DNA from 3 places in the Virgibacillus salinus genome. Region 1 is predicted to be linked to each of the others. Evidence: riboswitches for the same ligand, from Rfam matches in the RefSeq annotation. Region 1 holds a riboswitch; each other region holds the start of a gene.
The links. Region 1 has a riboswitch for thiamine pyrophosphate ahead of BLS02_RS11980 (ABC transporter substrate-binding protein). Riboswitches for the same ligand answer to the same signal wherever they lie in the genome.
Positions count from the first base shown of each region.

Region 2: another riboswitch for thiamine pyrophosphate. It lies ahead of thiT (energy-coupled thiamine transporter ThiT); the one in region 1 lies ahead of BLS02_RS11980 (ABC transporter substrate-binding protein).
Region 3: another riboswitch for thiamine pyrophosphate. It lies ahead of tenA (thiaminase II); the one in region 1 lies ahead of BLS02_RS11980 (ABC transporter substrate-binding protein).

Region 1 is NZ_FNKD01000003.1:23,968-34,803, forward strand. It holds gene yidC (membrane protein insertase YidC) at 1-339, opposite strand, end outside; gene BLS02_RS11970 (hypothetical protein) at 285-659, opposite strand; gene mscL (large-conductance mechanosensitive channel protein MscL) at 811-1,260, shown strand; TPP riboswitch at 1,308-1,418, shown strand; gene BLS02_RS11980 (ABC transporter substrate-binding protein) at 1,548-2,534, shown strand; gene BLS02_RS11985 (thiamine-binding protein) at 2,545-2,835, shown strand; gene BLS02_RS11990 (ABC transporter permease) at 2,835-3,599, shown strand; gene BLS02_RS11995 (ABC transporter ATP-binding protein) at 3,601-4,338, shown strand; gene BLS02_RS12000 (TatD family hydrolase) at 4,331-5,107, shown strand; gene BLS02_RS12005 (SLOG family protein) at 5,173-5,727, shown strand; gene BLS02_RS12010 (NERD domain-containing protein) at 5,927-6,901, shown strand; gene BLS02_RS12015 (iron-containing alcohol dehydrogenase) at 7,122-8,330, opposite strand; gene betB (betaine-aldehyde dehydrogenase) at 8,358-9,827, opposite strand; gene cudC (choline uptake/conversion transcriptional regulator CudC) at 10,078-10,626, shown strand; gene BLS02_RS12030 (glycine betaine ABC transporter substrate-binding protein) at 10,663-10,836, shown strand, end outside.
Region 2 is NZ_FNKD01000002.1:923,930-934,765, forward strand. It holds gene BLS02_RS11470 (carbon starvation CstA family protein) at 1-971, opposite strand, end outside; gene BLS02_RS11475 (helical membrane plugin domain-containing protein) at 1,162-1,641, opposite strand; gene fdhF (formate dehydrogenase subunit alpha) at 1,631-4,582, opposite strand; gene fdhD (formate dehydrogenase accessory sulfurtransferase FdhD) at 4,584-5,402, opposite strand; gene BLS02_RS11490 (Glu/Leu/Phe/Val family dehydrogenase) at 6,082-7,461, opposite strand; gene BLS02_RS11495 (hypothetical protein) at 7,588-9,009, opposite strand; gene BLS02_RS19330 (hypothetical protein) at 9,101-9,235, opposite strand; gene thiT (energy-coupled thiamine transporter ThiT) at 9,305-9,880, opposite strand; TPP riboswitch at 9,974-10,079, opposite strand; gene BLS02_RS11505 (N-acetylmuramoyl-L-alanine amidase family protein) at 10,160-10,836, opposite strand, start outside.
Region 3 is NZ_FNKD01000004.1:97,585-108,420, reverse strand. It holds gene BLS02_RS16140 (5'-nucleotidase C-terminal domain-containing protein) at 1-1,329, opposite strand, end outside; gene BLS02_RS16135 (DUF4064 domain-containing protein) at 1,649-2,074, opposite strand; gene BLS02_RS19240 (S8 family serine peptidase) at 2,279-2,446, opposite strand; gene BLS02_RS16130 (aminoglycoside phosphotransferase family protein) at 2,933-3,859, opposite strand; gene BLS02_RS16125 (DUF1801 domain-containing protein) at 4,178-4,531, shown strand; TPP riboswitch at 4,622-4,737, shown strand; gene thiW (energy coupling factor transporter S component ThiW) at 4,825-5,316, shown strand; TPP riboswitch at 5,318-5,421, shown strand; gene tenA (thiaminase II) at 5,486-6,175, shown strand; gene thiD (bifunctional hydroxymethylpyrimidine kinase/phosphomethylpyrimidine kinase) at 6,172-6,975, shown strand; gene thiM (hydroxyethylthiazole kinase) at 6,976-7,749, shown strand; gene thiE (thiamine phosphate synthase) at 7,749-8,354, shown strand; gene BLS02_RS16095 (MerR family transcriptional regulator) at 8,468-9,208, opposite strand; gene BLS02_RS16090 (MDR family MFS transporter) at 9,671-10,836, opposite strand, start outside.

The DNA.
Region 1 (10,836 bases):
TTCTTTATTGTCCTTATATTTTTCTTTAATTACATCCATTTCAGGCTTGATCATTTTCATCTTTTCCTGCATTTCTTTGCTGCTCTTCAACTGTTTTAGCATAAACGGCATGATCGCAAGGCGTATCAGTATCGTAATTAAAATAATCGATAGGCCGAAATTGTCACCTAAAAGGGAAGCCGTATATTTTATAAATAGTGAAAATGGATCAACAAAATAATGATTAAACCAGCCAAAGGAGCTGGCACCATTTGTTGTACATCCCGTTAAAAAAACGACTAATATTATTGCGACGAAGCTATATTTTCTAAAGAAAGTGAATACAGTATTCCTTTGCATTGTTGTCCTCCTCGTTTTTTGTTGATGTTTGTAATCGAGAAGGATTGGTTGTCTGTATCATCATCTGGTGCATCAATACGTTTGGTTGTATGTGTAATCCAATTACGAACTTCTATTATTGCACCAAGTTGTTCCTGTTTAGGCAGTAATTTAAAGTGCAGCGCATGGCGCTTCCTAGTGTAAACGTAATTGTTCATCAGTGAATTGTGAAAACCTTTATACATGAAACGACTGCTACAAATTATCGAGAAGACTATTCCCAAATAAAAGTACATCGGAGACATTTCACCAAGCAATTCGTATAATAACTCTAACAGCATCTGTATTCACCCCCTTCAATAGCGTGTTAACTTAAGTACGGTTTTAGACTAGTATTTGTTTCACTTTTTTTGAAACAAACTGATAAAAGTGCTAAACATCCGTTATCATACATAAAAATTAGAACAAGCCTAACAAAAAGGGTGAGTACTTTTGTGGTCAGATTTTAAAACATTCGCATTAAAAGGAAACGTCCTGGACTTGGCTGTTGCTGTTATTATCGGAACAGCCTTTGGAAAAATAGTAACGTCACTTGTTGAAAATATTATGATGCCACTAGCAGGGATCTTAGTAAGTGGTGTTGACTTCACAAATTTAAAGTATACGGTCAGAAAAGCAGATGTATTGTATGGCGAGTTCATCCAGTCGGTATTTGACTTTATTGTTATTGCGGTGTCCATCTTCATTTTAATTCGCATCCTAGCAAAGTTTAAAGGTGAAAAGGAGTCAGAAAAAGAATCGAAGCCTGATGAAAAAGCTGAATTGCTCAAAGAGATACGTGACCTTTTGAAGAAAGAGGATAAGCTAATGCCTAAACAGAAAAAGAAAATTAATATTAATATTTCATCACAGTCAAAGAAGTCAAAGAATAATAAAACTTGAAAAATACATGAAGCTGTGGCATAGTGAATTTGATAGATTAATTGAATAATAAGTTGTAGGGGGACCAGTGTATGCTGGTTGAGATTGCATCCGATAGATGCTGACCCTTGGAACCTGATTTGGTTGAGACCAGCGTAGGGAACAAAGTAAAACAATAGTAATATTGTTCGAATGCGCTCAGGGACTAACCTGGCGTTATTTTTTTGTGCTTTTAAGGAAAATTCCTTTCGTTTCCAATGCCAATCATACTTCCAGAAGTGAACAAAAAAGAGAAAGGGAGATGGAAAATGAAAAAATGGTTGTTCGTAGTATTAATAGCCGTTTTACTAACAGCATGTAATAACGATGCAGGAGAAACTGACGATAAAAGTCAGGAGACAGAACAAGCTAAAGTAGTGCTCGATTGGACCCCCAATACGAATCACACAGGGCTATATGTTGCCCAGGAAAAAGGATATTTTGCTGATGAGGGGTTAGAAGTAGAAATTATGATGCCAGGTGAGGCGGGGTCTGACCAGCTTGTAGCATCAGGTAAAGCTGACTTCGGTGTCAGTGCGCAGGAAGCTGTTACAGAAGCACGTATTCAGGATATTCCAATCGTATCGATTGCAGCGGTTATCCAGCATAATACATCCGGGTTCGCTTCACCAAAAGACAAACAAATTACATCACCAAAAGATTTTGAAGGAAAAACCTATGGCGGGTGGGGTGCCCCGGTTGAAAAAGCGGTTCTTTCATCACTTATGAAGCAGGAAAATGCCGATGTTGAAAAGTTAAATATTGTCAATATGGGCAATACAGATTTCTTCACAGCGGTGAAGCGGGATATTGATTTTGCGTGGATTTACTATGGCTGGACTGGAGTCGAAGCAGAAATGCGCGGAGAGGAATTAAATATGATTTATTTAACCGATTACTCCAAAAAGCTAGATTACTATACGCCTGTCCTTACAACGAACGAAAAAATGATCGCTGACAATCCAGAAAGGGCTGAAAAATTTTTAGCGGCGGTTTCAAAAGGATATAACTTTGCAATAGATAATCCAAGTGAAGCAGCAGAAATCCTCAGCGGGGCTGTTCCAGATCTTGACCCGGAACTTGTTAAGAAAAGTCAGGAATGGTTATCACCGAAATATCAGGATGACGCAGCACAGTGGGGAGTTCAGAAGCAAGAAGTTTGGGAGAATTATTCCAGTTGGATGTATGATAACGGACTTCTTGAAGAAGAATTGAAAGCTGAAGATGCATTTAACAACGAATTTTTGCCAGAATAGGAGTGGGAATATGAACAATTCATTAGTAAGTATTCAAATTATCCCAAAGACAAAAAATGGAGAAGATGTCATTCCATATGTGGACGCTGCAATAGAGGTGATCGAAAAAGCTGGAGTGAAATATGAGGTTCATCCTCTGGAAACTACAATGGAAGGGGAGCTAGCTGAGTTATTCACCGTTATTGAAAAAATGAACGAAAGAATGGTTGAGCTTGGAAGTTCTAGCATTATATCTCAAGTGAAAGTCCTCTATAATCCGAGTGGTGCATCTATGGATAAATTGACGGAGAAGTATCGTTGATGAAAAAGTTCATGAAAAAAGGATGGAAACCTGCTGCGGTTATCCTCCTTTTATTCATTATTTGGGAGGCCTCCAGTAAGTTATTCGAGATACCTGGATGGCTACTGCCAGCGCCTTCGCAAATTTTCCAAACAGGTGTTGAAGGTTGGGCATCCTATCAGCATCATATCTTCTCAACCGTTCAATTAACGATCATTGGATTTTTAATTGGCAGCAGTGTAGGTATTCTGATTGCGATTAGTCTGCATCTTGTACCACAGCTTCGAGAAGCGTTGTATCCATTAATTATTATTTCGCAAAATATACCAATTATTGTTCTGGCACCATTGCTCGTTATATGGTTTGGTTTTGGCATGCTGCCTAAGATTATTGTGATTACGCTGGTCTGTTTTTTTCCAATTGCAGTGTCAGCCTTGGATGGATTCAGGCAAACGGACCACGACCTGAAGCATTATATGCAAATGGCCGGTGCAAATAAGAAGCAGATTTTTTGGAAACTGGAATGGCCAAATGCATTGCCATACGTATTTGCCGGACTGAAAATTTCTGCAACATATAGTGTCATGGGAGCCGTTATATCGGAGTGGCTCGGTGCGAACAAAGGGATCGGCGTTTATATGACATTAGCATCGTCTTCATTCCGGACTGATCGTGTTTTCGTATCTATTTTTCTTGTGATGGTTCTTAGTTTATTATTTTTTGCAATCATTATTTTGGTCGAAAAAAGCTTGATCAGATGGAAGCCAAAAGGAGAAGGAAATTGATATGGGCAACCTAGCTGTGAAAGATATAACAAAATCATACGGAAATCATAACATTTTACAGGGAGTTAATTTCACTGTTAATGACGGAGAATTTGTTTCCATTTTAGGACCATCAGGAAGCGGAAAAAGTACATTATTTCACCTGATTGGCGGGATTCGTTTGCCTGATTCAGGACAAATTTTTCTGGAGGATAAACAGATAAATGGTCTGAAGGGGTCAATTAGCTATACCCCGCAGTCTCCATCACTAATGCCTTGGCGTACGGTACTGAAAAATGTCTTGCTTGGTGGCGAAATCGTCGGTAAGCATGATGAAAAAAGGGCGCTGGAATTAATTGAACGTGCTGGTTTGCAAGGATATGAAAATGCGTATCCACATGAATTGTCAGGCGGAATGAAACAACGTGTTGCGTTCGTACGAAGTTTGTTGAGTCCACAGCCACTTATCTGTCTGGATGAGCCCTTTTCCGCACTGGATGAATTTACCCGCTTGGAAATGCAGAAATGGCTCATGTCCATCTGGCAGGAAAATAAGCGGTCAATCCTATTTGTCACACATAATATTGATGAAGCAATGTTTCTTTCCGACCGGGTTATCGTCCTGTCTCAAAAACCAGCAACTGTCAAAAGAGAGTTTACGATTCCATTTGAGAGACCACGCCAAGAAAGTATTCTGTTGACAGAGGAATTTTTAGATTGGAAAAAAGCAATCTATCGGGAGTTGAGTGAAGATGTCTGATAGAATAATTGATTCGCATATTCACTTAGATATGTATCGTCAGAAGGAGCGGCTGGAAATTTTGAGTGAATTGGATTTCGCTCAGGTGAAGGCACTAATTTGCGTGTCGAACCATTTGAAGTCGTCCAAGGAAACCCTGCGACTGGCTCATGAAGACAGTCGTATTAAGCCGGCATTCGGTTTTCATCCCGAACAAGCACTGCCTACTGATTATGAGGCTGCTGAGCTACTAACGTTTATTGAGCAAAATCAGCATGAAATGATAGCTATTGGAGAGGTTGGGTTGCCCTATTACTTGCGGCAGGATAACAAAGGAGTATCATTGGACGGCTATGTTGAACTACTGGAAACGTTTGTCCAAAAGGCTGCAGCGCTAGGTAAACCGATAATTCTCCACGCTATATATGAAGATGCACCGATTGCGTGCGACCTGCTTGAAAAGTATTCTGTACCTGATGCGCATTTTCATTGGTTTAAGGGGGATTCGCAGACGATAGAGCGTATGGCGAAAAATAGTTACTCTATATCGGTGACACCTGATGTATTATATGAAAAGGAAATTCAGGATTTAGTTAGAGCCTATCCGTTATCCCGTATGATGGTGGAAACAGATGGTCCATGGCCATTTGAAGGAATTTTTAAAGGGAGCATGACACATCCTGGAATGATCCATAAGAGTTTGGAAAAGATTGCTGAGCTGAAGAAGGTTTCGGCTGCGTATGTTTATAGCAAGATTTATGAAAATACATGTCGCTTTTATAAGCTGTGAAAAATTTCTCATGAAAATGTTATTATAAATAGGTAAGTTTAATGAGCCGGGAGTGACAGACACCAATGAAGGTACTAGCAGTTACAGGATATAAACCGATGGAGCTGAATATATTTAAGCCGGATGATCAGCGTGTTTCCTATGTTAAAGCAGCAATCGAAAAGCGGTTAATTGGTTTTATTGAAGAAGGGCTGGAGTGGGTTATTATTTCTGGTCAGATGGGAGTGGAATTATGGGCTGGTGAAGTCGTACTCGATTTGAAAGAACGGTATGATATTAAACTCGCAATCATCCCCCCCTTTGAGAATCAAGAAACTCGCTGGCCTGAGGCGATCCAGCAAGTTTATCAAGAGCTAACAATGACCGCCGACTTCTATCAGCCTCTCTATAAAGGAGACTATAAAGGTGCATATCAATTCAAAGCGAAGAACAAATGGCTGGTGGACAAAAGCGATGCATGCCTTATCCTGTTAGATGATGAATATCCAGGCAGCAATCGGTTTTTTCATGAAGAAGCTAGTCAGAGCGTAGAAGAATACCGGATTTTTGTAATCACACCAAGTGACCTTGAGGATATAGTGGAAGAATTGCGGATGACGGACTCGGATTATTGGGAGTGACATCGCTGATTGGCTCAAATGGACACAGTTTCGGCTTAAGTTCACTGTAATTCGGCTCAAATGGACACAAATTTGGCTCAAGTTCACATACATTCGGCTCAAAAGTTCACAATTTATTAAAATTTTAAACAGGATTTTTAAAATAAAGGTAGAATATTAAGTCATGTAATAGAAATTAATAAAGAAAGGTAGTGACTAATTGTTTGTAAAACCCTTTAAGGTCCCCAAACATATTCTACAAGCAGAAGCTCTTGCTAAAAGAACACCGCTATTACACCCCAGTAAGGAAAAAATTAGAGCAAAAGCAAAAAACCTCCGAACCGGATATAGAGGAGAACAGTCATTAGACTTTCTACTAAGCTTTCTCCCTGAACAAGAATTTTTAATCTTTCATTATATCAGAATCCCCGACAAGCAAGGCCATTTCCAAATAGATATTCTTCTTCTTTCTCTTAAGTTTTTTCTCATTATTGAAGTCAAAAATATATATGATAATATGCATTTTGACGGCATGGGTCAGGCGATCCGTTATAAAAATGATGAGATAGAGGTTTTTACAAATCCTCTTGATCAGGTTAATCTACAGCATAGAAGATTTCTTGAATGGCTTCGCAAACATGACTTTCCACCAATTCCCATTGAAAAAATTGTAGTATACAGTCAGGATGATACCTTCCTCAAAAATATCATCAACGACCAGATTATTTCCGAAATTGTCATGCATAAAGAAAAAGTACTTCAGAAAATTGAGAAATTATCTGATACACATCGGACCAGCTGCTTTGATGAAGATCAACTAATGGAGTTGTCATTTCGTCTATTAGAGGAACACGAACCTGAGGAGTACGAGGGGATGAAAAGAAATAATATTTCGTCTGAGGAATTAGTGAAAGGTGTGTTTTGTCCAGAATGCGGCACGGTACCAATGAAATGTAAAGCCGGGAAATGGCGGTGTATAAGTTGTGACGCTGTATCAAGGAATGCGTATCTTCAGGAATTGGCTGATTATGCTTTATTGATAAGAGAGTATATTAATAATCGAGAAGCCAGGGAGTTTTTGCAGATTGAATCAGGCAGTATTACGAGAAAACTATTGCAAAAGGAGGACTTTGAAAAAGTTGGTAAAGGGAGTGGTATGCGATACAAGATCAACGTTGAAAAATTGTTAGAATGATCGTGATCGGCTCAAATCGCCACAAATTCGGCTTAAGTTTGCAGTGAATCGGCTCAAATCGTCACACATTCGGCTCAAGTTCACAATTTCCGCGCTCAAGTTCACAATCAAAATGCCGTATTTCAAATTTTTCGCTCGCTAAACTGCTTAACAGCTAACAGCGCAACTCAAAAAAAGCAACTTAGCATTACGCCAAGTTGCTTCCTCATCAATATCAATATTACACTGTTTTCGCTACTTGTCCGAAGCAGCGTTTGTAGATCCATTGATAGTCTTTTTCTGTTAGATCGCGTGGGTTGCCGACTGTTTGTGGATCTTTCATTGCTTCTTTAGATAGACGTTCTGTCATGTCTGGTGATACGCCTTGCTCTTCCAAGTTAGGAATATCCAGGTCCTCTGCTAAGCGGTACATTTCTTTAACAGATGCTTTTGCAGCTTCTTCTGTTGTCATGTGGAATGTGTCTACGCCTAGTGCTTGTGCGATGCGTGCGAATTTGTCTGGATGACCTTTCCAGTTGTATTCCATAACTGGTCCCATCATAGTTGCGACACATTGTCCGTGTGCTACTGGGATGATTCCACCAAGCGTTTGGGACATCGCGTGTGCTGCACCAGCTGATTCACTTCCATATGAAAGACCTGCCAGCATTGCTGCTTGTGACATGCCATAGCGGGCTTCGATATCTCCACCGTCCGCATATGCGCGGCGGATGTATTTTCCAACATACTCGATGGCCATTAGTGCTACTGCGTCTGTTACAGGCTGTGCGAAATGCATTGTATAGCATTCGATTGCGTGTGCAAGAGCATCGATACCAGTCATTGCAGTTACATGCGGAGGCATGGATACGTGCAATTCCGGATCAAGAATAGTTAGATATGCTGCGATTAATGGTCCGCCTGTGTTAAATTTGAATTCACGTTCTTCGTCAGTAATAACCGCCCATTGTGTTACTTCGGAGCCAGTTCCAGCTGTTGTTGGAACAGTTGTTAATGGTGGGATGCGGTTTTCCAATGGTTTTTTACCCTCTGCAGCTTCGTAATCCAATACGCTGCCTTCGTGAGTAGCTTCAACACCAATTCCTTTAGCAGTATCCATTGAGCTTCCGCCACCAACAGCTACTAGACCATCACAATTTTCTTCTTTGAAAATCTTTGCTCCTTCACCAATCAAACGTACTGGTGGGTTTGGTTCTACCTTGTTGAAAACAACTACTTCAACTCCAGCTTCTTTCAAATGTTTTTCAACTGGAGCGGTAACGCCAGCGTTGTAGATTCCTGGGTCTGTTACAAGAAGCACTTTTGATGCTCCAAGATTTTTAACTTCTTCGCCAATGTGCTTGATTGATCCAATACCATGCTTAATAGTTGTTGGGATCTCGAATGTGTGGAAATTGTGCATGTGTTCTACTTTCATATTTAAACTCATAATTGTGTTCCTCCTAGTAGTATAATCTTAGAACCAGTTCATAGACTCAGGTTTTAAGTTGTGGAAAATGTGCTTTGTTTCCTGGTATTCATCAAGGCCTGGTTTACCTAGCTCACGGCCAATTCCGGACTGTTTAAACCCGCCCCATGGTGCATGTGGGAAGTATAAATTAAATTCGTTAATCCAAACAGTTCCCATGCGCATTTTAGCAACAGCGCGTTCAGCTTTAGCAATGTCTTTCGTCCAAACACCGCCAGCAAGCCCGTAAATAGAATCGTTTGCTAGGTTAATAGCCTCTTCTTCTGTCGTGAATTTTTCCACCGTAATGACAGGACCGAATCCTTCATCCTGTACGACACTCATATCTGTTGTACAGTCAGTTATAACAGTTGGAAGATAGAAGAAACCATCCTGCAGCTTAGGATCTTCAGGGCGTTCGCCGCCAATAGCAATAGTTGCGCCTTCTTTTTTGCCTTTTTCTACATAATTAATTACTTTATTTAAATGTTCTTCTGAAATGAGTGGTCCCATTTGTGTTGCTTCGTCAAAACCATTGCCTAGTGTAATGTTCTTCACGCGATCAACTAAAGCACTAACAAATTCATCGTGAATGCTTTCTTCGATAATCAATCGTGTGCCTGCTGAGCAAATTTGACCTGCATGGAAAAATACGGCATTCATAGCCTGGTCGACAGCTGTTTCAAAATCAGCGTCAGCAAAAACAACGTTAGGGTTTTTACCGCCAAGCTCTAGCGCAATTTTTTTCACGTTAACACTTGCCGCCTGCATGATTTTTTTCCCGGTTTCAATTCCACCTGTAAAAGAAATCAAATCAACGTCTGTGTTGACAGATAGCTCTGCGCCTACAGTGTTTCCAGCCCCAAGTACAAGGTTTGCTACTCCGCTTGGGACGCCAGCTTCTTCTATTAATTCAAATACTTTAATGGAAGTAAGTGGTGTAATTTCACTAGGCTTCATGATCAGTGTATTGCCTGCTGCCAATGCTGGAGCGAGTTTCCATGATGCCTGTAATAGTGGATAATTCCACGGTGTAATTTGTCCGCATACACCAACAGGCTCTCGAACTACTTTACTCACTGAATTTGGAATAGGGGAGTCAATAATTTCTCCACCATCTTTATCAGCAGCCTCGGCATAATAGCGGAATACGCCAGCGATATCATCCATATCTCCACGGCTTTCTTCCATTGTTTTACCAGTGTCAAGTGACTCCAGTTCTGCTAATTCCTCTCTGTCTCGTGCAATGAAATCGGCAATCTTGTATACGATTTGTCCGCGTTCAGTTGCAGGTGTTGATGACCAAACACCTTGATCAAAAGCTTTTCTTGCAGCAGTAATAGCAGATTTTGCATCACTTTCATCACTTTCTGTTACTTGTGCAATAACTTCTTGATTAAATGGATTAATAATATTTCTAACTTTATTTGAGTTGGAATGTACCCATTTTCCATCAATAAATTGTTGTTTAATGGTCAACGTAGTCCCTCCTTTTATACTTCGTTAAGTTTGTTAAGAAAAAATTTAACGTTTCGAACAAAATAAATGTAACACGACCATATTTTTTTGTCAAAAAGAAAAAACCATAGATTTTATTCAGAACTACCGGTACAGACTAAGTCGTAAATTCTTTTATCATTTTCATTTGACATATATTTTTAAAACGTTAACATTAAGTTTGTAAAATAATTATTTAACGTATTTAATAAATTTAAAGTGAGGTGAAGCAATGACGAACTCCAAAGATGAAATCGCCAGGGAAAAAATAGAACATGCAAAGGATCAAGTGATTGGCGCAATTGCGGAAACAATGGATCTGTATGGTGTTACACCATCTGCCGGTAATTTGTATGCAACGATGTATTTCAAAGATCAAATGAATCTGGACGAAATGCGTGAGGAACTTGGTATGAGTAAGCCAAGCATGAGTACAAGTGTCCGAAAACTGCAGGAAAATGAAATGGTTAAAAAGAAGTTTCAGCGAGGTACCAGAAAGCATACGTATGTGGCAGAAAAAGATTTTTTTCATTCTTTTATGGCGTTTTATTGTCAGATGTGGGATCGCGAAGTAAAGATGAACATGGACGCGATCAAGCAGGCTGAATTCGAGTTGGATGAAATTATTGAAGATGATCAGGTTTCACCTGAATTACATGAGGAAGCAAGATCCAACTACGAATTGCTTGAAAAATCTAAGGTTTACTATCGGTGGCTGGAACGATTAGTTGCCAGCATCCGTTCCGAAGAAATTTTTGATTATTTACCTAAAAATCCATGAGTTAAATAGAAAATACATTATAAGAGAGGGTCAACTATGAAGTTCAAAAAAATTACAGTACTAATTCTAAGTTTAATACTACTTGCTGCATTAGCAGCTTGTGGTGAGGATTCAAATAAATCCGAAAATTCTTCAGGGAATAAATCTCCAAAAGACAGACCAATTGAAATGGCGCAAATAAACTGGGCTGAGAATATCGCAGTATCAAAT
Region 2 (10,836 bases), on a different contig from region 1:
CCGCTCGATACTAAACCATGGAATCCTGATATGGCTCCACATGCAATCGTGATAAATAATAGCGGGAACCATGATACATCTGTATTCGTATGAGTTAGTGGCGCTGTGATTTCTGGATTGCTTAATAATAGTCCCAAATACAAAATCGCAAGACCAACAATTAGCTGATGTGAATTAATGAAGTCACGTGGCTGCAGTAACTTCCAAACAGGTAATGTAGAAGCGACGTATACATATATCATCAATATAATAATCCAAATAAAAAATGCAGATGAAACAGCCCCAAGTCCAAATAGTCCTGTAGCACCTTCACCGCCCATATACTGGACTAAATCTATTTGCATAAAATCGACCCTACTTGCAATAACTGCAGTTATATACATAACTGCCAAAGCCAGCAATGATGGCACAAGCATTTTTTGCTTACGTTTATATACCGCAACACCTATCCATATTGCTAAAGGAATTTGAATAAACACCGGAATAACACTAGCCGGGAATGAAATAAACAGATTTGCAATTACCCATGCAAATACTGCATTAACCATTAATACCAGAATAAGAATAATGAATAAAAACAGGACCTTCGCTCGTTGTCCGATAAGTTTATTTGCAAGCGTTCCAATCGATTGACCCTTATTTCGAACAGATAATACAAGTGTTCCAAAGTCGTGCACACCTGCAGCAAACACTGTCCCAAGAATTACCCATAGGAATGCTGGGAGCCAACCCCAATAAACTGCTATAGCCGGCCCAACAATTGGTGCTGCCCCTGCAACTGACGTGAAATGATGTCCCCACAAAACAAATTTATTCGTAGGTACAAAATCCACACCATCTTTATAACGATGTGCAGGTGTAACATAGTTAGGATCTAATCTGAAAATCTTTTCTGCGACAAACTTAGAATAATAGCGATAACCTAATGCGAAAACAAGCATCCCGATTATCGCAACCAAAATACTACTCACCTTCTCAACCTCCCCCAAGTTATTTGGTATGTCTCCTAAAAATTGTGAGACATACCTACTAAAATCTATGTGAAAACAATAATAAATAGTACAACTCCATCTTACTGAACAAATATTAATTAATGCAAATCTTTTGAATTAAAAAGTTTTTTTAATTTTCATTTGGTGCTAATTGAACATATTTTGAGGCTCAAGTTTTTTGCTCTCTACCCATCCCGCGTAAAAAATGAAGCAGCATGGTAATACTTCGATTGATTTCTGGATCCTTCAGCGCCTTTAATAGATCCACATATGACGTCTTAACGGAATCTTCAGATGTACTTGCTACTTCCATACCACTATTAAGTCTATCTGCAAAATATTGAATTTCATCTACTTTGAGCTCACCAATAAATAGAAACAATTTACTCAAGTTCTCAAGTGTTCCCGAATATTGCGGTTTGTTTAATTCCCCCATCACGTTTTCTAAAGCATCCTCTTTATGTTTTACTAAGGCATTTACAGTATCCAACGTGTCACTTTTGTTAAGTGTCGCTAACAATTCAATTCCTTTTAAAATTGCCTCTTTGTTTTCGCTGACCGCCCGAGCAACATCGTCAAGATTCCGTTCTTTTATAGTTTCTTCTGGAATTTCCATTCGCTTAATATTTGTTATCGGATTAGACATCATGTTTCACCTGACTTCCCGGAAAAATATAGTCATCACGATCCCATTTTTGCTCTACCTTCACACTAACTTGAGGTTGTGGATTGCCTCGTCGATAGTTATTCGGTGGCAATGGACTTTTGCCCTTTTTCTTTATAACATCCATTCTCACAGCAATCTCCTTATAGGAGGGGGTGTTCGTGTCTTTATCCACATTATTGTCAGTTAAATAATTGACGGCTGATTTTCCATTATCATTCAATGGAAGATACAATTCTTTACCACGTACACGATCTGTAATGTGAGCAATTCCAGTAGCTTCCCCGGCTTCCGATGTTAGTTTAATTTCAGCACCCTCTTTAATCCCACGTTCTTCAGCTAATTCAGGTGAAACTTCAATAAACGCATTTGGCATTTTATTTGTAATTCCTTTTGATTTATATGTCATATTGCCCTCATGAAAATGTTCAAGCACTCTTCCATTATTCACATGCAAATCATATTCTTCATTTGTATCATATTTTAATTCATATTCGAGTGGATACAATCTGGCTTTATAATCATCAAACGGAAACCCATCAACGTACAGCAGCGGTGTATCTGTCCCATCCGCGTCAACAGGCCATTGAAGGCTATTATAGTCTATTAACCTATCATAATTTACTCCTGCAAATAATGGTGTAAGTGATGCTGCCTCATCCATAATGTCCGATGGATCAGAGTAATCCCAGTCATACCCGAACTTATTTGCAATATCCATAATAATTTGCCAATCCGGACGTGAGTCTCCCACAGGATCTAGCGCTTTGTACAAGCGTTGAATACGTCTTTCGGTATTCGTAAATGTTCCTTCTTTTTCAAGACTCGGAACAGCAGGTAATATAACATCAGCATACTCCGCTGTCTTCGTTAAAAATAAATCCTGAATAACGAAGAAATCGAGTTTTTCAAATGCAGCAGTAACATAATTGATATTCGCATCAACTATCCCCGTATCTTCACCTAACACATATAAAGCGTTCAAACTCCCTTCATGGATCGCCTTAATCATTTCATGGTTATCCTTTCCAGGTTCACTTGGAATTTCTGCACCCCAGGCATCTTCATAGCGCCCACGAACATCATCGTCTGTAACCTGTTCATATCCAGGGAAGAAGTTAGGCATACTACCAAAATCACTGCAGCCTTGGACATTGTTATGACCCCGTAATGGATATGCCCCTGTACCGTTTCGCATATAGTTTCCAGTAATTAATAATAGATTTGAGATTGCTGTACTCGTATCACTGCCCAGTTGATGCTGAGTTACACCCATTGCCCAGCAAATTGCAAGCTTATCAACACTGACAACCTGTTCCGCGATTTCGATTAAATCCTTTTTGGAAATACCTGTTAATTCCTCTGCAAAATCAAGTGTGAACTTAGCCAGTGATTGTTTATAACTTTCAAAATTATTCACCCATTTATCAATAAACGGACGATTTTCCCAGCCTTGATCTATAATATATTTTGTTACTGCAGACAGCCAAACTAAGTCAGTTCCACTTTTAGGCTGGAAAAACCTATCAGCACGCTGTCCCATTTCATGTTTTCGTAAATCAAATACATACAGCTTCTGACCAAATAACTTTTGCGAACGCTTAATGCGCGAACCAAGCACAGGATGTGATTCTGTCGTATTAGAACCTATTGTTATAACCATTTCTGCCTCACCAATATCATCAATTGAGCCAGAATCCCCTCCATGTCCTACCGTCCGAAAAAGTCCTTTTGTAGCCGGTGCCTGACAATAGCGTGAGCAATTATCGATATTGTTTGTCCCAATTACCTGTCGCGCCAATTTTTGCATCACATAGGATTCTTCATTTGTAGCTTTGGAGGACGAAATAAATCCAAGTGCATCAGCACCATTACCATCTTTAATTTCTGAAAAACGTTTTACAACATAATCTATCGCTACATCCCATTCAACTTCCACAAAAGATTCACCGTCACGAATTAACGGCTTGGTTAACCGTTCCTCAGAGTTCACATAATCCCAGCCAAATTTCCCTTTAATACATGTAGAAATACCATTTGCAGGAGAATCTTGCTGTGGTTCTACTTTCAATATTTTACGGTCCTTTGTCCATACATCAAATGTGCACCCGACACCACAATATGTACAAACCGTTTTTGTCTTTTCAATTCGCTCTTCTCGCATCGATGCTTCTGTATCAGATACCGCAAATAATGGACCATAACCTGGTTCTGCCTTTTTCGTCAAATCAATCATGGACCGTAATAATCCTGGACTGTGATCAGTCATATACCCTGCTTCACCAACCATCGATGTTTCCATTAAGGCATTACATGGGCATACTGTGACGCATTGTCCACATCCTACACAAGATGATTCGTCAATTGGTACGTCGTTATCCCATACTACGCGAGGTTTTTCTCTCTTCCAGTCAATCAGGAGCGTCTCATTTACCTGGATATCCTGGCATACTTCTACACAACGCCCGCACAATATACACTGGTCCGGATCATAACGGTAGAACGGACTTGAGTTATCAATCTCATATGGCTTTGGTTCAAAGGGTCTTGATTGGTGCTCCAGCCCAAAATCTGCAACAGTATTATGAATCTCACATGAGCCGTTGTTATAATCACAGACAGTGCAATACAACTCATGCTTTTCTAGTATTCTATCGAGAGCTTCTTTTTGAGCTGCATTTACATGCTCAAAGGTTGTATCCACTATCATGCCAGGTGTTACTGATGTTCCACATGCACGAACAATTTGACCATCAGCTTCTACCATACACGTATCACATGTTTGCACAGGCCCTAGTGACTCGTTGTAACAAATTTGTGGCACAAATTCGTCTGTCGTGTTAATCAAATCCAATAGATTTTGGTTATTTTCTGCTAAGTATTCTTTACCATTTATCGTAACAACGATATGGTCTTGATTTTGCACATTATCTCCTCCCTAAAAAATGTATATTTTGGTTCGTGTCACCATAAACTCTGTTCTCATGAGTATATACATTCAGGTTACTATCACGGGCGAATCCGACAGCGGTTATTTGCAAATCATCAGCCAGTCTTAAAGCGAGATCTGTTGGTGCCGATTTAGCCACCAATAATCCAGCGCCAATCTTGGAAACTTTCAATACAACCTCAGACGAAATTCTACCGCTAAACAAAACACATTTATTTTTCAAGGTAATACGATTTTGTAGTATATATCCATACAGCTTATCAAGCGCATTATGACGACCAATATCAATATAAGAACCTATAACCTTATCACCGGATGCCAATGCCGCTTGGTGAACACCTCCTGTTCTATTAAATATTTCTGCCATGGAGTCAAATTCCATCATTAATTGATTGATTTGCTTAGTTGAAATATTTGCTTGTGACATTATTGTTTTAGCAGTATTTACGTCCTGTTTTAAATAGAATTCCCGGCTCTTTCCACAGCAAGAACCAATCCACCTCTCGGACCGTTTGGGAAATGATACAGGAATTGATAAATCTGCATATGCAAAGCCTTTTGCTTCATCAATCGATAGATTTTCCACTTGATCAACTGAACGAATAAGTCCTTCAGAAGCCAGATACCCAAGAGTCAGTTCATACACATCATTTGGTGTGCAAACTATTGTGGCATACTGATCTCCATTAACAGTAATTGTTATTGCGGTTTCTCTGGCTATCTCTTCCTCTTCTGTTGCTTTCAAATGGTGGTGGTACTTTGTTGTCTTCCATAACGACAGGCTTTTTTCACTCACTTTTTAAACCCCTCCTTAAAGCGCTTACATTATTATCTTTAATACATGATTACCCAATTAAAAAAATACAATTTAAAACGTTATCTTTATTTACTGAATATTATAACACATTAATAGTTTAGAAAACCTGGCAATCGTTAAAGGGAGACTTATGAAATTTTTCTTAATAATCTTATACTTTGGTGCAGCACAATCCCTAATGGCAAATGCCTTAGTTACACTTATGCAATAAGAAAGTATTTATACTTTCTAAACTTCAAAAAAAGAGGGTGGGACAAAAGTATTTTAGTCAAAGTAAAATCCGAACCATAATTCAAAATTCTTGAATTATGGTTCGGATTTATTTTTGTTGCTGATTAAAGTTAAATTGTGATGCAATTTGAAAAGTAATTTTTCTGCGACGATGCCGCTTAAGGAAATACATTCTGCGCACCTCTTAGGGCAACGCTTCAGCTTGAGCAGATGTCGCCTTTGTTCCCAGAGCGATGAAAGCAAGTATCTTTCAAATGCGTGGTTAGAGAGCCAAACTAAATACTATAATCGATAATCCTAGTATCTGTCGCATTTTTTATCAAGTAGGTATTAGATCCAACCAATGAAAATGAACGTTCTAAAAATTCTATCCTGTTATTATTCGTCTTTAAAATGGAAAGTTTAATTATGTCCCTGTCTCGTTCATTTAATAAAGTTTTCCTTGCTTATATAAAATGGTCGATATTTTCATTACGGCGTGAATGTAACAGTTCTGCCGCAACGGAAATGGATCACCAAAAAATTGGGGAAAAATCGTATCAAATGTTTCCTTCATTTTATCAAATAAACGCTTAAAAACTTCTTCTTCAGTGAAAAATTGTGTTTCCCGACCTTGCAGCCATTCAAAATAAGAAACAATAACACCGCCAGCATTTGCTAAAATATCTGGGACAATAATGACACCTTTTTCACTTAAATATTTATCTGCTCCACTCGTAACCGGTGCGTTCGCCCCTTCCACTATAATATTAGCCTTAACCTGTTTCATGTTTTCCTGGTACACTTGGTTTTCAAGTGCAACTAAAAATAACACATCAACATTTAAGCTCAGCACGTCATCTCGGTCCTTAATGGTAGCTTTTACCTCCGCTTCTTTTAACTGCTCTTCATCAACTGGAAGGTCCCCACCACTACTGGATGTAAATTTGACAAGACCAGGAATATCTAATCCATCGGAATTATATAGCGTTACATTCCGGTCACTAACCGCCACGATTTTATTGTTCAGATGATTACACTGGAATGCTTCAAGTGCGGCTACAGATCCCACATTACCAAATCCCTGGAATGCCAGTGACAACGTTTTATCCATATGGTCCAATGCAGTTCCAGCAAAAATGTTCTTACGTTCAGAGAGCCACTTTTTCTGATCTTTAACAAAGTTATGAAGCATATAGCGGAATGTAAAATAAACACCTTTACCCGTCGCTTCTCTTCGTCCTAATGATCCACCATTTATGACACTTTTACCGGTGAAGCTGCCACGATATGAACTCCCAGGTCGAATACTCTTATATTCTCCCATCATCCAGTCCATTTCACGATCACCTGTACCAACATCCGGTGCTGGAATATCTTTGTCAGGTCCAAGAATTTCGCTGAAATACTGCACATACTTTTTGCAAATCATATATAATTCTTTATCACTATAATCTCTGGGGTTAATCACTACTCCGCCTTTTCCACCACCAAACGGTACTTCGTGGAGCGCATTCTTCAATGTCATGAGTGATGCAAGGTTAGCCACCTCATCTTCATTCACTGATTCATGAAAACGAATTCCTCCCTTATAAGGTCCGAGAATATTATTATGCTGAACTCGGAATGAAGGAACACGTGTTACCTTGCCATTTTCAAGTGCAATTCGTAAAAAAGATTTATTGACATGATTAGGAGTAGATAAGATAGATACCAGTGACGTAAATGCCTTCTCACGTGTTTTGCCCGTCAGTTCTGGTAAAAATGATTTATCATCCAACAGAGCTTCTAGCGATTCTTGAACAATTTTTGAAGTACTGCTTGCCATATTGAAAACCTCCATCAATAGTAAAATTATCCTAATTCATTAAAGTGTATCATAAGAATTTGCTATAAACTTATATTAGTGTTCTACTTGGAGGATTCACATGTTTATATACAATTATTCAAGTCCTTATAGAATTAAAACAGCAAAAACGGTTGAAATGATTAACCCTAGTATTACCGGAATAAAGTTTTTCCGAACTAAATCCATGACTGAAACTCCACAAAATCCGGCAATCGCAATCATAGAGGACCATGCAACAATTGTTCCTCCACCAGTCCAAATTGAGCCCATTTGACCAATAGCTGCAAGCGTTCCAGAGTCAATCGAGGTACTTTCCAGAGAGGCAGCAAGGGCTCCGGTCAATGGCAGTCCAGAAAATCCTGATCCATCCAGCCCAGTAATAATTCCAATAATTAATACACTAAATGCTGCAAATAATGCACTCTGTGGCAGAAAGGACTGTGTCGATTGAACAAGATCAAATAGTAATCCTGGTGTATTTTCGTCTACACCTAAAATACTTCCGGAAAAATCTGCACTGCCAAGGAAAAAGAACCCCGCAATCGGAATAACCGGACCCATTGCCTTGAAAGCAAATACGAAGCCATCTGTAATATGGTTACTAATATAATCAAGTGCATGTTGTCGACCAAATGCAACCGTCGATAATAATAGCAGGATAACAGCAACTCCACCAATAAATGCGGCGCCGTCTCCACCTTCGAATCCACTCATTCGCCCTGACAGAAGTTTTGTGTACATCATGTAGATTACTACTGCCAAAAGAGCTACAGGAACAAGCACTGCAAATACTTTACTCCACATATTTAAATGTGCCGAATGCGCTTTATTCGTTGACTCTTGCGTTGATTGCAGAGCCTGAAGCTCTTTTTCATTAAGCTCACTATTTTTTGCACGGATTGTTTTTCGATAAAAGAGATATGCTAATCCTATTGCAGCTACACCTGTAATTATGGATAGGATTAATGCTTTATCAGCGACAAGACTTACATCAATACCGGCTGATTTTGCTGACAAGCTTGGAGCAACCTGAACAATATAATCAGAAGACAGCGCCATTCCTTGCCCAGCCAATGCAACAGCAACTGCTGCAGTTAACGCTGGAAGACCTGAGCGAATCGCAGCAGGTACTAGTAATGCGCATATAAGCGGTACAGCTGGTGTCGGCCAGAAGAACAATGAAATCACATACGTAACCCCAATCAAGACAAAAAACGAGACATGGCCATTTATCATTACCTTTTGGATTGGCTGAATCATCCTTCGGTCGGCACCTAAATCACGCAATGAATGAAGCAGAGCCATCATGAAGGTAATAATCAGGAATATACTGAATAGTTCTTTTGCTGCAACAAGATTGGCATTAAAAATTGCGGTAAAACCATCGATCAAGCTTCCATTGTAAACCCAGGCAATCACAAATGTCCCGAGTAACGAAGGAAGTACTACACCTTTTCTGAATATCATCGTGAAAATAATTAGTAGTGTAAATAAACCGTATAGCCAATGAGAAATCGTTAGCTCCACCGATAACACTTCCTTTCTTAAGTGTGCTATAGCCTATGCACCTTAAAAGGAAGCGGTGAGAACTTTGTTGAAATGTTAAAACTATAATTTCCTAATTTGATTCTTTTTCATTTACACATTCATTGCAAAGTAACTTTCCATTTTTTTGAACACCGTCAAAAAAGCCATCCTTACAATAAACGTTTTGCCCACACGACTGGCACTGTCCGATTAATTCTTTCATCATAATCACCTCTACCTTAAGTATAGAAAATTAGCCCTTTTATTTAAAGGGCTAATTCCATGGGCGAAACTATTATGCAGTTCGCAACAATGTTCTAGGCTGTTTGTAGAATAATAGGAATACGAGAATTGTACAAATAATAAAAGATGGCAACATGTAAGATCCACTATACAGTAGAGAATATAACCAGACTGCCTGCCCTTCTGGTGCATAATGTCCAAAGAACACAATTCCAGCAGTAAAATGTGCCAAAAAGCGTAGTGCAGAACCAATAAATACGCCTAACATAATTAATAAAAAGCTTATCTTCGCTTTTCCTTCTTTGACAGCGTGTTGAACAGGTTTAACAAATATACCTGCCATTCCTATTAGAGTGAAAGCAACAATATAATCAAGAAAACCCTGCACAGGTGTTAAAATTATTGGTCCAGACATAACGACCTGCATAGCTCCTAATAAAAAGCCGGCCACCAGACCGCCTTTCAGTCCCCAGCGGAAAGCTATAATGAATATTGGGATCATTGCAAAAGAAACAGATCCACCTTGTGGCCAAATAGAAAATTTTAAAAAAGGTATTATATCTAACAGTAATGCCATGGCAGCAAATATTGCCACCTCAATCATAAACAACGTACGCTTCGAACTCATTCAGATTACCTCCCCTTTAAATAAACACAAAAAAAGCAATGCCAAGGGGAAGCTTCCTGATGGGGAATCCGCTCACAACATTGCTTTTTATTCCATCAAAAAAGCCACCATCCCTACGCTAGTACTAACTAACAGGTTCTAAGGGTAAGAACAATAAATCATGTTCACTCTCAGCCAATCGGCTCCCCCTGTAGGCTTCTATTAATCTGCTTTTTTCATTATATGCATTATAACGTATCAATTTAAAATTTACAACGGTTTCATATTATGAGGAAAAACTTATTTTGTTAAAACTTTAGCTCCTGTATTCGGATGACCGTAGATTTGAACCTTTCCAAAATCCCGGGTTTGAATTAAGTAGACATGTGCTTGCGGCGTACCCAAAATCTGGTACGTTAATCCTCCAAATTTTTCAGGGCGCAGAAAACCTTTTTCATTCCCTTTAACAGGAGATGCATTTAGTGGATAAATTCGCCAAGTTGAAGCCTCCGGTGGCAAACTCAAGTATTTTTTAAGGGTTACGCCACCCCTAATACTCTCATACGGAAATTCAACATACGAGCAAAATGCCTTTACAACTGATTCTGCTAATACTTGCCAATCATCCTTAATCTGCCGTATATCATCACCTCGTGAATCTGCAAATCCATACTCAATTATGTTTGTTATCACCGCCCCTGTATCACGGTTCATATAATAAAAATCGCGAGTACGATCATTTGGCAGTGGCCTTGTAAAAATCCTGCGTATATTTTGACCTGCATGCTGTAATTCAGCAGCTACCTCTTCTGCCATATCCTCTCCACCATAGATAGAATGGATAACCTCACCACCATCCCCTCCACCGGCATTGATATGATTAGAATGACAATACTTTGCACCACTTTCCCGTACAATCTTCGTTCTTTCTGCTGGTGATAAAGTGACATCCTTTTGACGTGTAATTGCAACCGGAA
Region 3 (10,836 bases), on a different contig from region 1:
ATTTAGAAAACGTACCTTCGTCCCTCCAAGGACTGGTGTTTCTAAATGAATCGTATCGCCATCTACAACACTTTCAACAGTAGATTCATAAACACCTGCTGCTGATGGTGGTTCTGGTTGTTCATCAGCCAATTGAATGTCCGCTTGTTCAGTTGGAATTAACTGATAAGCATTATACTGGCTGACAATCGCCGTAACGTTATACCACCTATCTTCCTCTACTAATGACATATCCAGGGCATTCTCCATCACCCTGAGCGTTGTTCCATTGAAGTCCGAATCAATCAACGAAACATTATATCCGCCACCTGCAGGACTATCAGGGATATCATTAATAAATCCTGTAAGCTGAACTAATTCTCCTTCATAGGATTCGGCAACAGAAGAATCCTGAAGATCAGCTAATGTAACAGATTGTGCTTGTGGTAATTCCTGTCCGCTCTCTACTACTTCAATTGAAGTCGGGATAACTTCTTTTAAGCCATTATATGAATCTAGTTCACCAGAAACCCGGACTCGATCCCCTTTAGCAAGATCGGGAATTTCACCTTGTTCGAATGCAAAAAGATTAATGCCGCCTGTCTCGTCTTGTATGTATGTTGAAAATTGTGCGCCATTACTGATTGCATTATTATTAACGGTTACTATTCCTTCTACTGTTACTGCAGTTCCATCACTTAGCTCACGAGCATCAGCAATAGAATATTCCTCACCAGGATCACCTGGGTCTATAGGCGGGTCTTCCCCACCGGCACCGTCCATTGTGTGACTCCCAAGATATGCGAATGTATCTTTCGCATAATCTGACCATTCTGCTTCATTGTACGATGAACTTGCCTGTGTAACAGATGCATCTCTTACTAATGTGATGTCTTTTGCATAATCACTATCAGTTCCAATGTTACCTAATACATCCATTGCACTATCATTCTTTTTTAACACAAATGCATCGTCACCATTAAAATTAGCTACCGCAGAGCTTTCCAAGTCCGTCTGGGATAAAACTTCTGCATCAGCACTTGAATGGGCAACAACAAATACATCATTATGTTCCAAAGTACCTGATAGCTGTACCGACTGACTTGCTTCTGTAGCACCATTACTATACAATTCCAATTCGTAATTTGATAAATCTACTGGATCACCTGTACCATTATAAATCTCGATTGCCTTGTTATACGAACTTCCTTCAATATACTCTGAGATGAATAAGTCCTCTGCCACTACCTCATTACTTTCCGCTTTCACTAGGATCGTAGAATAATTCATGAACACTAGCGTGAAAATAAGAAGCAAATTCAGCATCTTCTTCACAGTCGATTTTTTCATTGGTACCCTCCATTAATATGATATTGTGACACAATTGTGACTGTGGCACACTTTTAATATGGCACATTAAATAAGAGGATACAATTAAGATTTTGTAAATTTATAGTAAATTCTTACTATTTTAGTGATGATTAGTTAAAAACAGTTAAAATTACCCATGCGAACAACATGTCTAATCACCTACAGTATTTAATTTTTAAACTTTTTCTTGTAGCGTAAAATCAATTGAACTGACACCAAGCGACTACTTTGATGAATATGTTAATGCATCTCCCTTGGACATCATAAAAAAAGGGATGCTGACTGCATCCCTTTTTATCTACTCTACTGTTATTGTTTGTTGTTCTTTTCGTGCCAGACACATAATTCCAGCGATTAGATAAAATATCCCGCTAAAGATTCCGGCACCAACTGTTATGATTGCTGCAAGTACAGACGTTACAATCAAAATAATTCCTGCTGCTTTCGGTTTCTTATCGCCTTTTACCAATATGATCGAAATAATACCTAAAACCAATGCAATGATTGAAACAATTGCTAGTACCAAACCTCCACCTTGGAGGACTTCGAGCATAGCCTGCATATCGCCCGTTCCCATTCCAGGCTGTTGCATCATTTCATCCGAAGCCTCATTTAAGACTTGCTCATTGTTAAATAGCCACGCTGCAAATATACCTACTCCAGCAAACAGCATATAGATTAATGCACCAACAATCGTTAATACAATTTCTCCTGTCCGATTCATGACAATCCCTCCCCATTTTGACTTCACTTATTCTATGCAGTAATTTGAATGGAATATTCTAATTACCTATTTCATTTACTACCTTACCATAAAAAATAAAACATTCTATCTTTTATCATAACATTTACCTACTAGAATTTGCCAAAACTAGACCATATCAAAAAATAAGCCAACAATTGAAAGTTGGCTAATATGCTTCAGCGATTATTCTATCATATTAGCAGCGTTCAGATAGCCATGACCTTGAAGATTTGGGGATTGTCCTAAATCTTTACATGCATTATTAAGCTGTTCCTTAACTTGGTCCGGGGATAAATTCGGTTCTATTTGGAGTAATTGTGCGACTACACCTGCACATATTGGCGTAGCCATTGAGATTACTGATAAAGCAAAGTAGTTAGTATCAACTCATGATTCTGAATTTGTTTTATCAAGAAAAGATCTGGGTGATCGCAGAGAGATAATATTTACACCATGCGTTAATAAATTCGGCTTCATCAGACCATCTATTGTTGGACCTCGGTTTGAGAAATCCGCTACCACATCGTCATAATAATGAATTGGTACAAAAAATGGTGAAAAAGGCAAATAACCAGCGAATTATGAAGTTAACCTTCTATATTTCTCAGGATTTCTTGCAAACTTTGCAGCGTACTTTCTAGCATTCTTTTATATAGATCTAAAATAGATTGCCCATAATTGTCACCTGGCACTGCCCACTTCCCATTTAAGGCAACCCATGTTGGAGCCTCCATTCTATTAATTTTGGTACTACATTTATATAATATGAAAAATAGCTAGAATGAAATGGACAAAAGTTTCTTTTATACAAACTTTGGCGAAAAATGTTCGGATGCCTCAACTATCTTGATTTAATAGACTCAAAACGTATTTATCCAATCGTTCCTTCATCATTTCATTTGTTAATCCTGATACACCGAATGCTTCCCACCCAGGATATACCTCAGGAGGTCCAACAAGCATATCAGTCAAAGATAGCAAATCCCAATACCGATTATAGGTAAAACAAGAACCTGCCTGTTGCTGATATGCCTTCAGAAAACCATCTGCTGTTTCAACACCATATAGCATGGCCAGGTTCACTCTGCAATGCCCGACATCAACTCCGCGGGGGCCTCTGCAGCCATTTACCCAATCTACCACTCCGCTAACTAAGCCTTCATCCCATAAAACATTGGCTGGATGATAGTCTCGGTGTATGAAGCAATCTGTCGTTTTTGGTCGAGGTCCTGTTAAGATATTAATAGCACTTCCCCATGTTTTCGGCTCCTTTGACCAGCTTGGCATCTCAAACGTTGATATGTCATTGTAGCTATAATGCTGATATGGAAAGCCCCTCGCTTCAACTTCATGAATTTTCACAAGTCCCCTCGCCAAGCCAGTTAGCCACTCATCCATATTGGCAGGTTTCAATTCTACAGCACCTTCAAGCTTTGTCATGAGAATCGCTGGAATTCCACATTTTTCCCCAGTTTCATCGCAGGCAACAACTTCTGGAGTAGTAATACCTGTGTTTGTAGCCATACGTAAACTTTCAACTTCATGCAAAACCAAATCCGGTTCTTCATCAAGCCATTCCTTATTATCAAACTGCCTGATGACATATTGCTTTACTGACTGATCCACTAGCAGTGTGATGCTATGTAACGTGGATGAGGTACTTCCTTTCAGCCGACTAACCGATTCAACCTTTGCATTCGAATCGACATTATCTTTTACCCATTCAACAATCTGATTCGACAAATATTCGTTATTTTGTTCCAAAAAAATCCACCTCGATTCTTAATATAGATATAATTTTAAATATAATTACTCTGAAATTAAAGGGATTTGATATCATTTTGGTGAAAAATATATAAAGGACGAGGATCATCATGATACCAGGTTATACTGTCTAAAATTACACAGCGGACACCAGAGCCCTTATTTGACAAAAACAGCACTTTTTCCTTAGATATATGTGATATAAGGTATCCGGTGATCGCATATTACAGAAAAAGCACTTTTTTGCAGAAATAGCTTACCCTGTGTCCGCTTACTACAGTTATGAAGAACAATAATATAAAAGGAGAGTCAAAAAGCATGGAACCAATCCATACTAAAGAAGTAGATCAATTCATTGAAAATTTAAATGACCATACAAAGGAAATTACCGTAAGACTGCGGGAGGTTATTTTTCAAACGTCCCCCAATGTAACTGAAGAAATGAAATGGGGAAAGCCATGTTATCTAGAGAATGGTCTTGTATGCTATCTTCAGACTGCACAGAATCATGTTAATCTGGGTTTCTACTTCGGTGCCTCACTTAAGGATAAGGATAACCTGCTTGAAGGAACTGGCAAAAAAATGCGTCATATCAGAGTTAAGCAACTCGATGATATACAACCCAGAAAATTTTCTGCTTTAATTCAGGAAGCCATTGAAATGGAAACATGACTTTTCTTTACTATCATCATGAACCTGAAATAAACCATGACAAAAGTGATTTCTTTTGTTATCCTTAAATTGAAAACTTAATATTTTAATAATTACTACTAGGGGTGCCCAAAATCGAGGGCTGAGAGGAAAGCACGTATAAGCTTTCTGACTCTTACGGACCTGATCTGGTTAATACCAGCGGAGGGAAGTAGACTGACGATATACTTATTTATATCAGCTATTTCAAGCCAGGTCCATTAATGGATCTGGCTTTTTTCGTACGAGCCCCTTTCACGGAAAGGAGGATTTGATTGAACCGAACTCGATTACTTACGACAATGGCAGTCTTTGTGGCAATAGGTACATTGGGTGCACAGTTACTTTGGTTTCCAGCAGGCGTGGCAAAAGCCTATCCTGTCCAGCATGCCGTCAATGTCATGGCCGCAGTAACACTTGGGCCTGGTCCAGCAGTCGGTATTGCATTTATGATTGGACTGCTCCGTAACATGCTTGGACTTGGTACATTACTGGCGTTTCCCGGCGGCATGATTGGAGCATTTCTAGCTGGATACTTGTTTCAGAAGACTCATAAAAAAGCCATAGCTGCTGTGGGAGAGGCAATTGGTACCGGAATCATCGGAGCACTTTTTGCTGTTCCATTTGCAAAGCTATTGATGGGTAGTTCAGCTGGTGCTTTGTTCTTTATACCGTCGTTTCTTATTAGCAGTGTTACTGGAGCATTGATAGGCTGGTTTGTTATTTCACGTGTTAATCAGGAAAGACTAGTTCAAAATAAAATATAGGAAAAACTACTAGGGGCGCTGTACTGGCTGAGAAACGGAAATATTCCTTGTCCCTTGGAACCTGATCTGGATAATGCCTGCGCAGGGAAGTGGTTGAGGGCCGCATTCTGTACCTCTAGTAATCTACTTTTATCCCCTAGTAGCTTCCTAAATCATTGGAGGCTTTGTTATGTCATTCACACAACAATTAAGAGATGAGAACCAAGATATTTTTCAAGCAATATTTAATCACCCATTTGTCGATGGTATTGGAAAAAAAGATGTTCCCAACGAATCAATTGCGCATTATATTAAAGCAGATTTTGAGTATTTGAATGCATTTATGCGAATTTATGGAATTGCTCTCTCCAAATCCAATAAGCGCGAGGACATCCGCTTCTTTGGGGAACAAATCCAATTTGTTTTAAATAGTGAAAGCCACCCACATCATAACTTTTGCGACTATATAGGGGTTGGCTACGAGGAGCTCCAAGGTCACCCGCTTCCACCAACTGCTGATCATTACATTAAGCATATGATGTATCACGCGCAAATTGGCAGTTTAGCTGAAACCATTGGTGCACTGCTCCCTTGCCCGTGGACATATTTGGAAATAGGCTATGCGTTAATGAACAAATATAAACCAGAAAAGCATCATCCATTTTATCCATGGATCAGCTTTTATGCTGATGAACGATTTGGCAAAATAGTGATGGAAATGCGAAACCGCTTGGATGAATTTGCTGAAAATACTTCACGGGATGAACAAAAAAAGATAAAAGAAGCATTCCGTAAAAGCTGCCAATTAGAGCTGGCTTTTTGGGAAATGGCCTATACTTGTGAAGATTGGCCAATGAAAGAGTTGGTGATTGGCCGATGAAAAGCATTCCATGCGCACTTACAATCGCTGGCACTGACCCCAGTGGTGGAGCCGGAATACAAGCAGACTTAAAAACCTTCCAGGAACTGAAGACTTACGGTATGTCTGTCATTACATCCGTTGTTGCCCAAAATACAACAGGTGTCCAGAATGTGCACCATCTCCCTGTTGAAATGATTGAACAACAATTGGATTCTGTTATGACCGATATCCCCTTTCAGGCATTTAAGACTGGAATGATCGCCAACGTTGACATGATGCAGGCTATTGCTCAAAAGATTATCGGTTTAAACATCACTTATGTTATGGACCCGGTGATGGTCGCAACAAGTGGAGATCCATTAATCGCCAGAGATGCCAGGGATTATTTACGGAAGAAACTATTACCAATGACATCGTTAGTAACGCCAAATATCCCTGAAGCAGAAGATATTACGGGTGAAAAAATTGAAACACTGGACGACATGAAAAAGGCTGCGAACCAAATAGTTCACGAATTTGGAGCAGGTGCATCTTTGGTTAAAGGTGGCCATTTGCAAGGTGAAGCAATCGATTTTTTATATGACGGAAGTTCGATACACACTTTTTCAACCAAACGAATTGATACAAAAAATACGCACGGAACTGGCTGTACTTATTCAGCAGCCATTACTGCCTACTTAAGCCAAGGAGATTCTTTACCAGTGGCCGTTAAAAAAGCAAAAGATTACGTCACTGCTGCAATCCGTCATTCATTTTCACTCGGTCATGGAAGTGGGCCGGCAAATCATTGGGCACAACACATGGAAAGGGTGAGGTAAATGAACAAAGATATTATTCAAAAAGTAAGAGATCAAAGTCCGTTGATTCACCATCTGACAAATCAAGTTGTGATGAACTTTACAGCAAATGGCTTGCTATCCTTTGGCGGAACCCCAATCATGGCTAAAGCTGAAGAGGAAGCGAAGGACATGGCGTCCATTGCGGATGGCATACTTTTAAACATCGGAACCATAACAGCACAGGAGCTCCCAGCAATGATCACAGCAGGGAAAACAGCTAATGAAAAAGGAATACCAGTGGTTCTTGATCCTGTTGGTGTCGCGGCAACACCATTTCGGACATCTGTTGTAAAAGAAATTCTGAATACAGTGCAGCCAACCGTCATCAAGGGAAATGCTGGCGAAATTGCACACCTCGTAGAAATTCCCTGGGATACAAAAGGCGTAGAATCAATAGGCGATGGAAATTCTGTGGAGATAGCTTTGAAAGCTGCTGAGACTTATCAAACTACTGCCGTTGTCACAGGAGAAACGGATGTTATCTGCTCAGAAAATGAATATCTTTCGAACAATTCCGGGCATCCGATTCTTGAGAAAATAACTGGTGCTGGCTGTCTGCTCGGTTCCATCCTAACTGCATGTTTAACCACAAATGAACCAATCGAGCAGCAGGTGTTAACTGCAGTTGAGTTTTATGGACTGGTTGCGGAATATGCTGCCGACTACTCAGAAGTAAGTGGACCCGGGACTTTTTTCCCTCATTTTATTGATGCATTATCATTTGAAGTCGATAAACTGGAGAAGCTTAATTGATGAATCTAAGAAAATATTTGATAATGGGCAGTCAAAATTGTGATCGTGATCCAGCTTTTATTTTAGAACTAGCGATAAAAGCTGGTATTACAGCATTCCAATTTCGCGAAAAAGGAGCTGGGTCATTAAAAGGAAATGATAAATTAGAGTTAGGATATAAATTAAGAAAAATTTGCGCGCATCATAAAATAGCATTTTTCGTCAATGATGATATCGACCTTGCTGAACCTCTAGGAGCCGATGGAATCCATGTTGGACAGGATGATGTTTCAGTTGAAAAACTACGCGCACGATTTCCTAAAAAAATCATTGGCCTTTCTGTATCGAACCCAACCGAAGTATCTAATAGTCCGATTCAAATGGCCAATTACCTTGGTGCTGGTCCAATTTTTAATACATCTACAAAACCCGACGCAAAGTCAGCAGTCGGTGTGGAATGGATTACAACATTAAGAAACCAATTTCCAAGCATTCCTATTGTAGGAATTGGTGGAATAACCACCCAAAATGCAGCTTCTGTAATAAATGCCGGGGCTGACGGTGTAGCGGTTATTTCAGCTGTGACCCAAGCAAATGATATAACAACAGCTGTTCAAAGGTTGTAAAACCTTACCTTCATATATACTATCGTTTCCCACATACAAAGGGTGGCATAAAATAAATAAATATTTCATGCCACCTTTTGATGATGAGGTTCGATTATAGTAATAGAACCGACCTACTTTTTATTTCTGTCAGCGTATACCGCCATGGCATCACACATGAAGACTGACAAACCTTGACCATACTTATCGATGTTCTTGGTAAAGCGTTCATCATCGACATACATTTGCCCAAGTCCTTTGAATGCATCAAGTGAATAGTTTCCGATTTTGTTCAAATAGTCATACCATACCTTAATACCTGCTTGTGCTTCATCCGATTCAGGCGATTTATGACGGAGCGCTGCAAGCTTTTGATAGATTCTATCAAATTCTTCACCCATTAATTTTTGTTCATCTTTTGACATTTTATCTATTTTCGCATTGGATTCATCGACAGCCTTTTCACCCCAACGATCACGTGCCTCTTGTTCGTATGGGTTATGACTGAAATCGAAGCCTGCAAACTTTTCTTTATTACTCATATTAATTTCTCCTTTCGAGTGTTGCGTGGTTTTATCAATCGTCGTAATCATTTTATCGATTCTGCTGCGTTTCTCAAGAAGCATTTTACGGTGCAGTTCAAGCGCTTCTTCTCGATCAAACGACGGACTGTTGATAATTTCTTTTATTTTTTTCAAAGGGAAGCCTAGTTCTTTAAAAAATAGAATTTGCTGTAGAACTTCAAGATCACTGTTTGAATAAATACGATAGCCAGATTGGGTTGTTTCCTCTGGGGATAATAATCCTATAGCATCATAATGGTGTAGTGTGCGCACACTAATTCCAACCAAATCAGCAACTTCCTTAACTTTCATCAGTGTAACCTCCCTTCAATTAACACTATAAAGTATCACGCAACGTTAGAGTCAACATTAATTTTTAAAAGCTTTTAGTTTTTTATGGTTGTTTAATGTCTTTCTAAAATTGTGCTTTTTCCAAGCAATGAATCTTAACAAGTAGTTGATATAGGACTGCGCATAATGTAGAAGAATACTTGAGTGCTATGACACCGCTGCGGAAATACACTTCGCTATTTTTCCTCACTTTGTCCTAAAAGGATTTATAGCCATTTAAATCAACAGTTGGAATATGCGAGCTCGTGGTGAGCCTACGGAAAGCTAGTATATTCCATCTGCGAGGTCGAAGAGACACACTAAATACTACGAATTGGTGCTCCTTGTTAGGTGTCACAGTTTATATCAATAGCTGCCAAACTATACTAAAAGAACCTTTTAAAAACATACAAAGCCGCCATTCGAATGAACAGCGGCTTTTGATTATTTACTATTTGATGGTAGATCTTCCAATTCCGTCGGCTGCGCGCGATATACAAACAACGCCATAATAAAGGCGACGATAGCTAACACAAATGCTATAAAGTATACAAGTTCAACTCCCGCAACCATAGACTCACTTATTGTAACAGGATTTCCTGGATCAGCAGCATGTGTTAGATAACTGTTTTGTCTTGCACTCATAATACTGATGAATACAGATACTCCGACCGCGCCTGAAACAGGCTGTAATGTCGTCATTACCGCAGTACCATGCGGATACAAATGTTTAGGGAGCTGATTTAAGCCATTTGTTTCAGCCGGCATCATCATAGCCGAGACAGAAAGCATTAGTAAGATATACCCAACAATAATCATCCATATCGGTGTATTCATATCCAGCCTGCTCATCATAAACATCGTTCCGCATAACACTGCTGAAGCGGGTATTAGCAATAATCTGGGGCCAAACTTATCAAATAAATGCCCCATAACAGGTGACATCAATCCATTCAGAATTGCTCCAGGCAGCAGGATTAAACCAGCCGTGGCTGGAGTGACTCCCAACGGTCCTTGCATATACATTGGCAGGATAATCTCAGAAGAAAACATCGCCATAATTATAATTAGAAATAGGATAATTGCATGTGAATACATAGGGAACCTAAACACCCGTAGATTCAGTAACGGATCTTCTAGTTTAAATTGTCTTATTGAAAAGAATATCAGCGCCACGACTCCCGAGACAATTGGAACAAACACAACAGGGTTTAGAAATCCTGACTCACCTTCACCTGCTGAACTGAAACCGAACACGATACCACCAAATCCAACAGTAGAAAAAATTAGGGATAAAACATCTATTTTTGGCTTGGTAACTTCTGATACATTAATCAAATATTTATAGGCAAACGCTATAGAAAATAATGCAAATGGAATTACTGTGATAAATAAAAAACGCCAGCCCAAATGATCAACAATTACTCCTGACAGTGTTGGTCCAATTGCAGGAGCGAACATTATGACAAGGCCGACAAAACCCATTACTTTCCCACGACGTGCTGGCGGGAATATTAATAAAAAGACATTAAAAATGATGGGTATAAGCAGCCCAGTTCCAATCGCTTGAATTAACCTGCCCGCCAATAGAACAGGAAACGTAGGAGCGG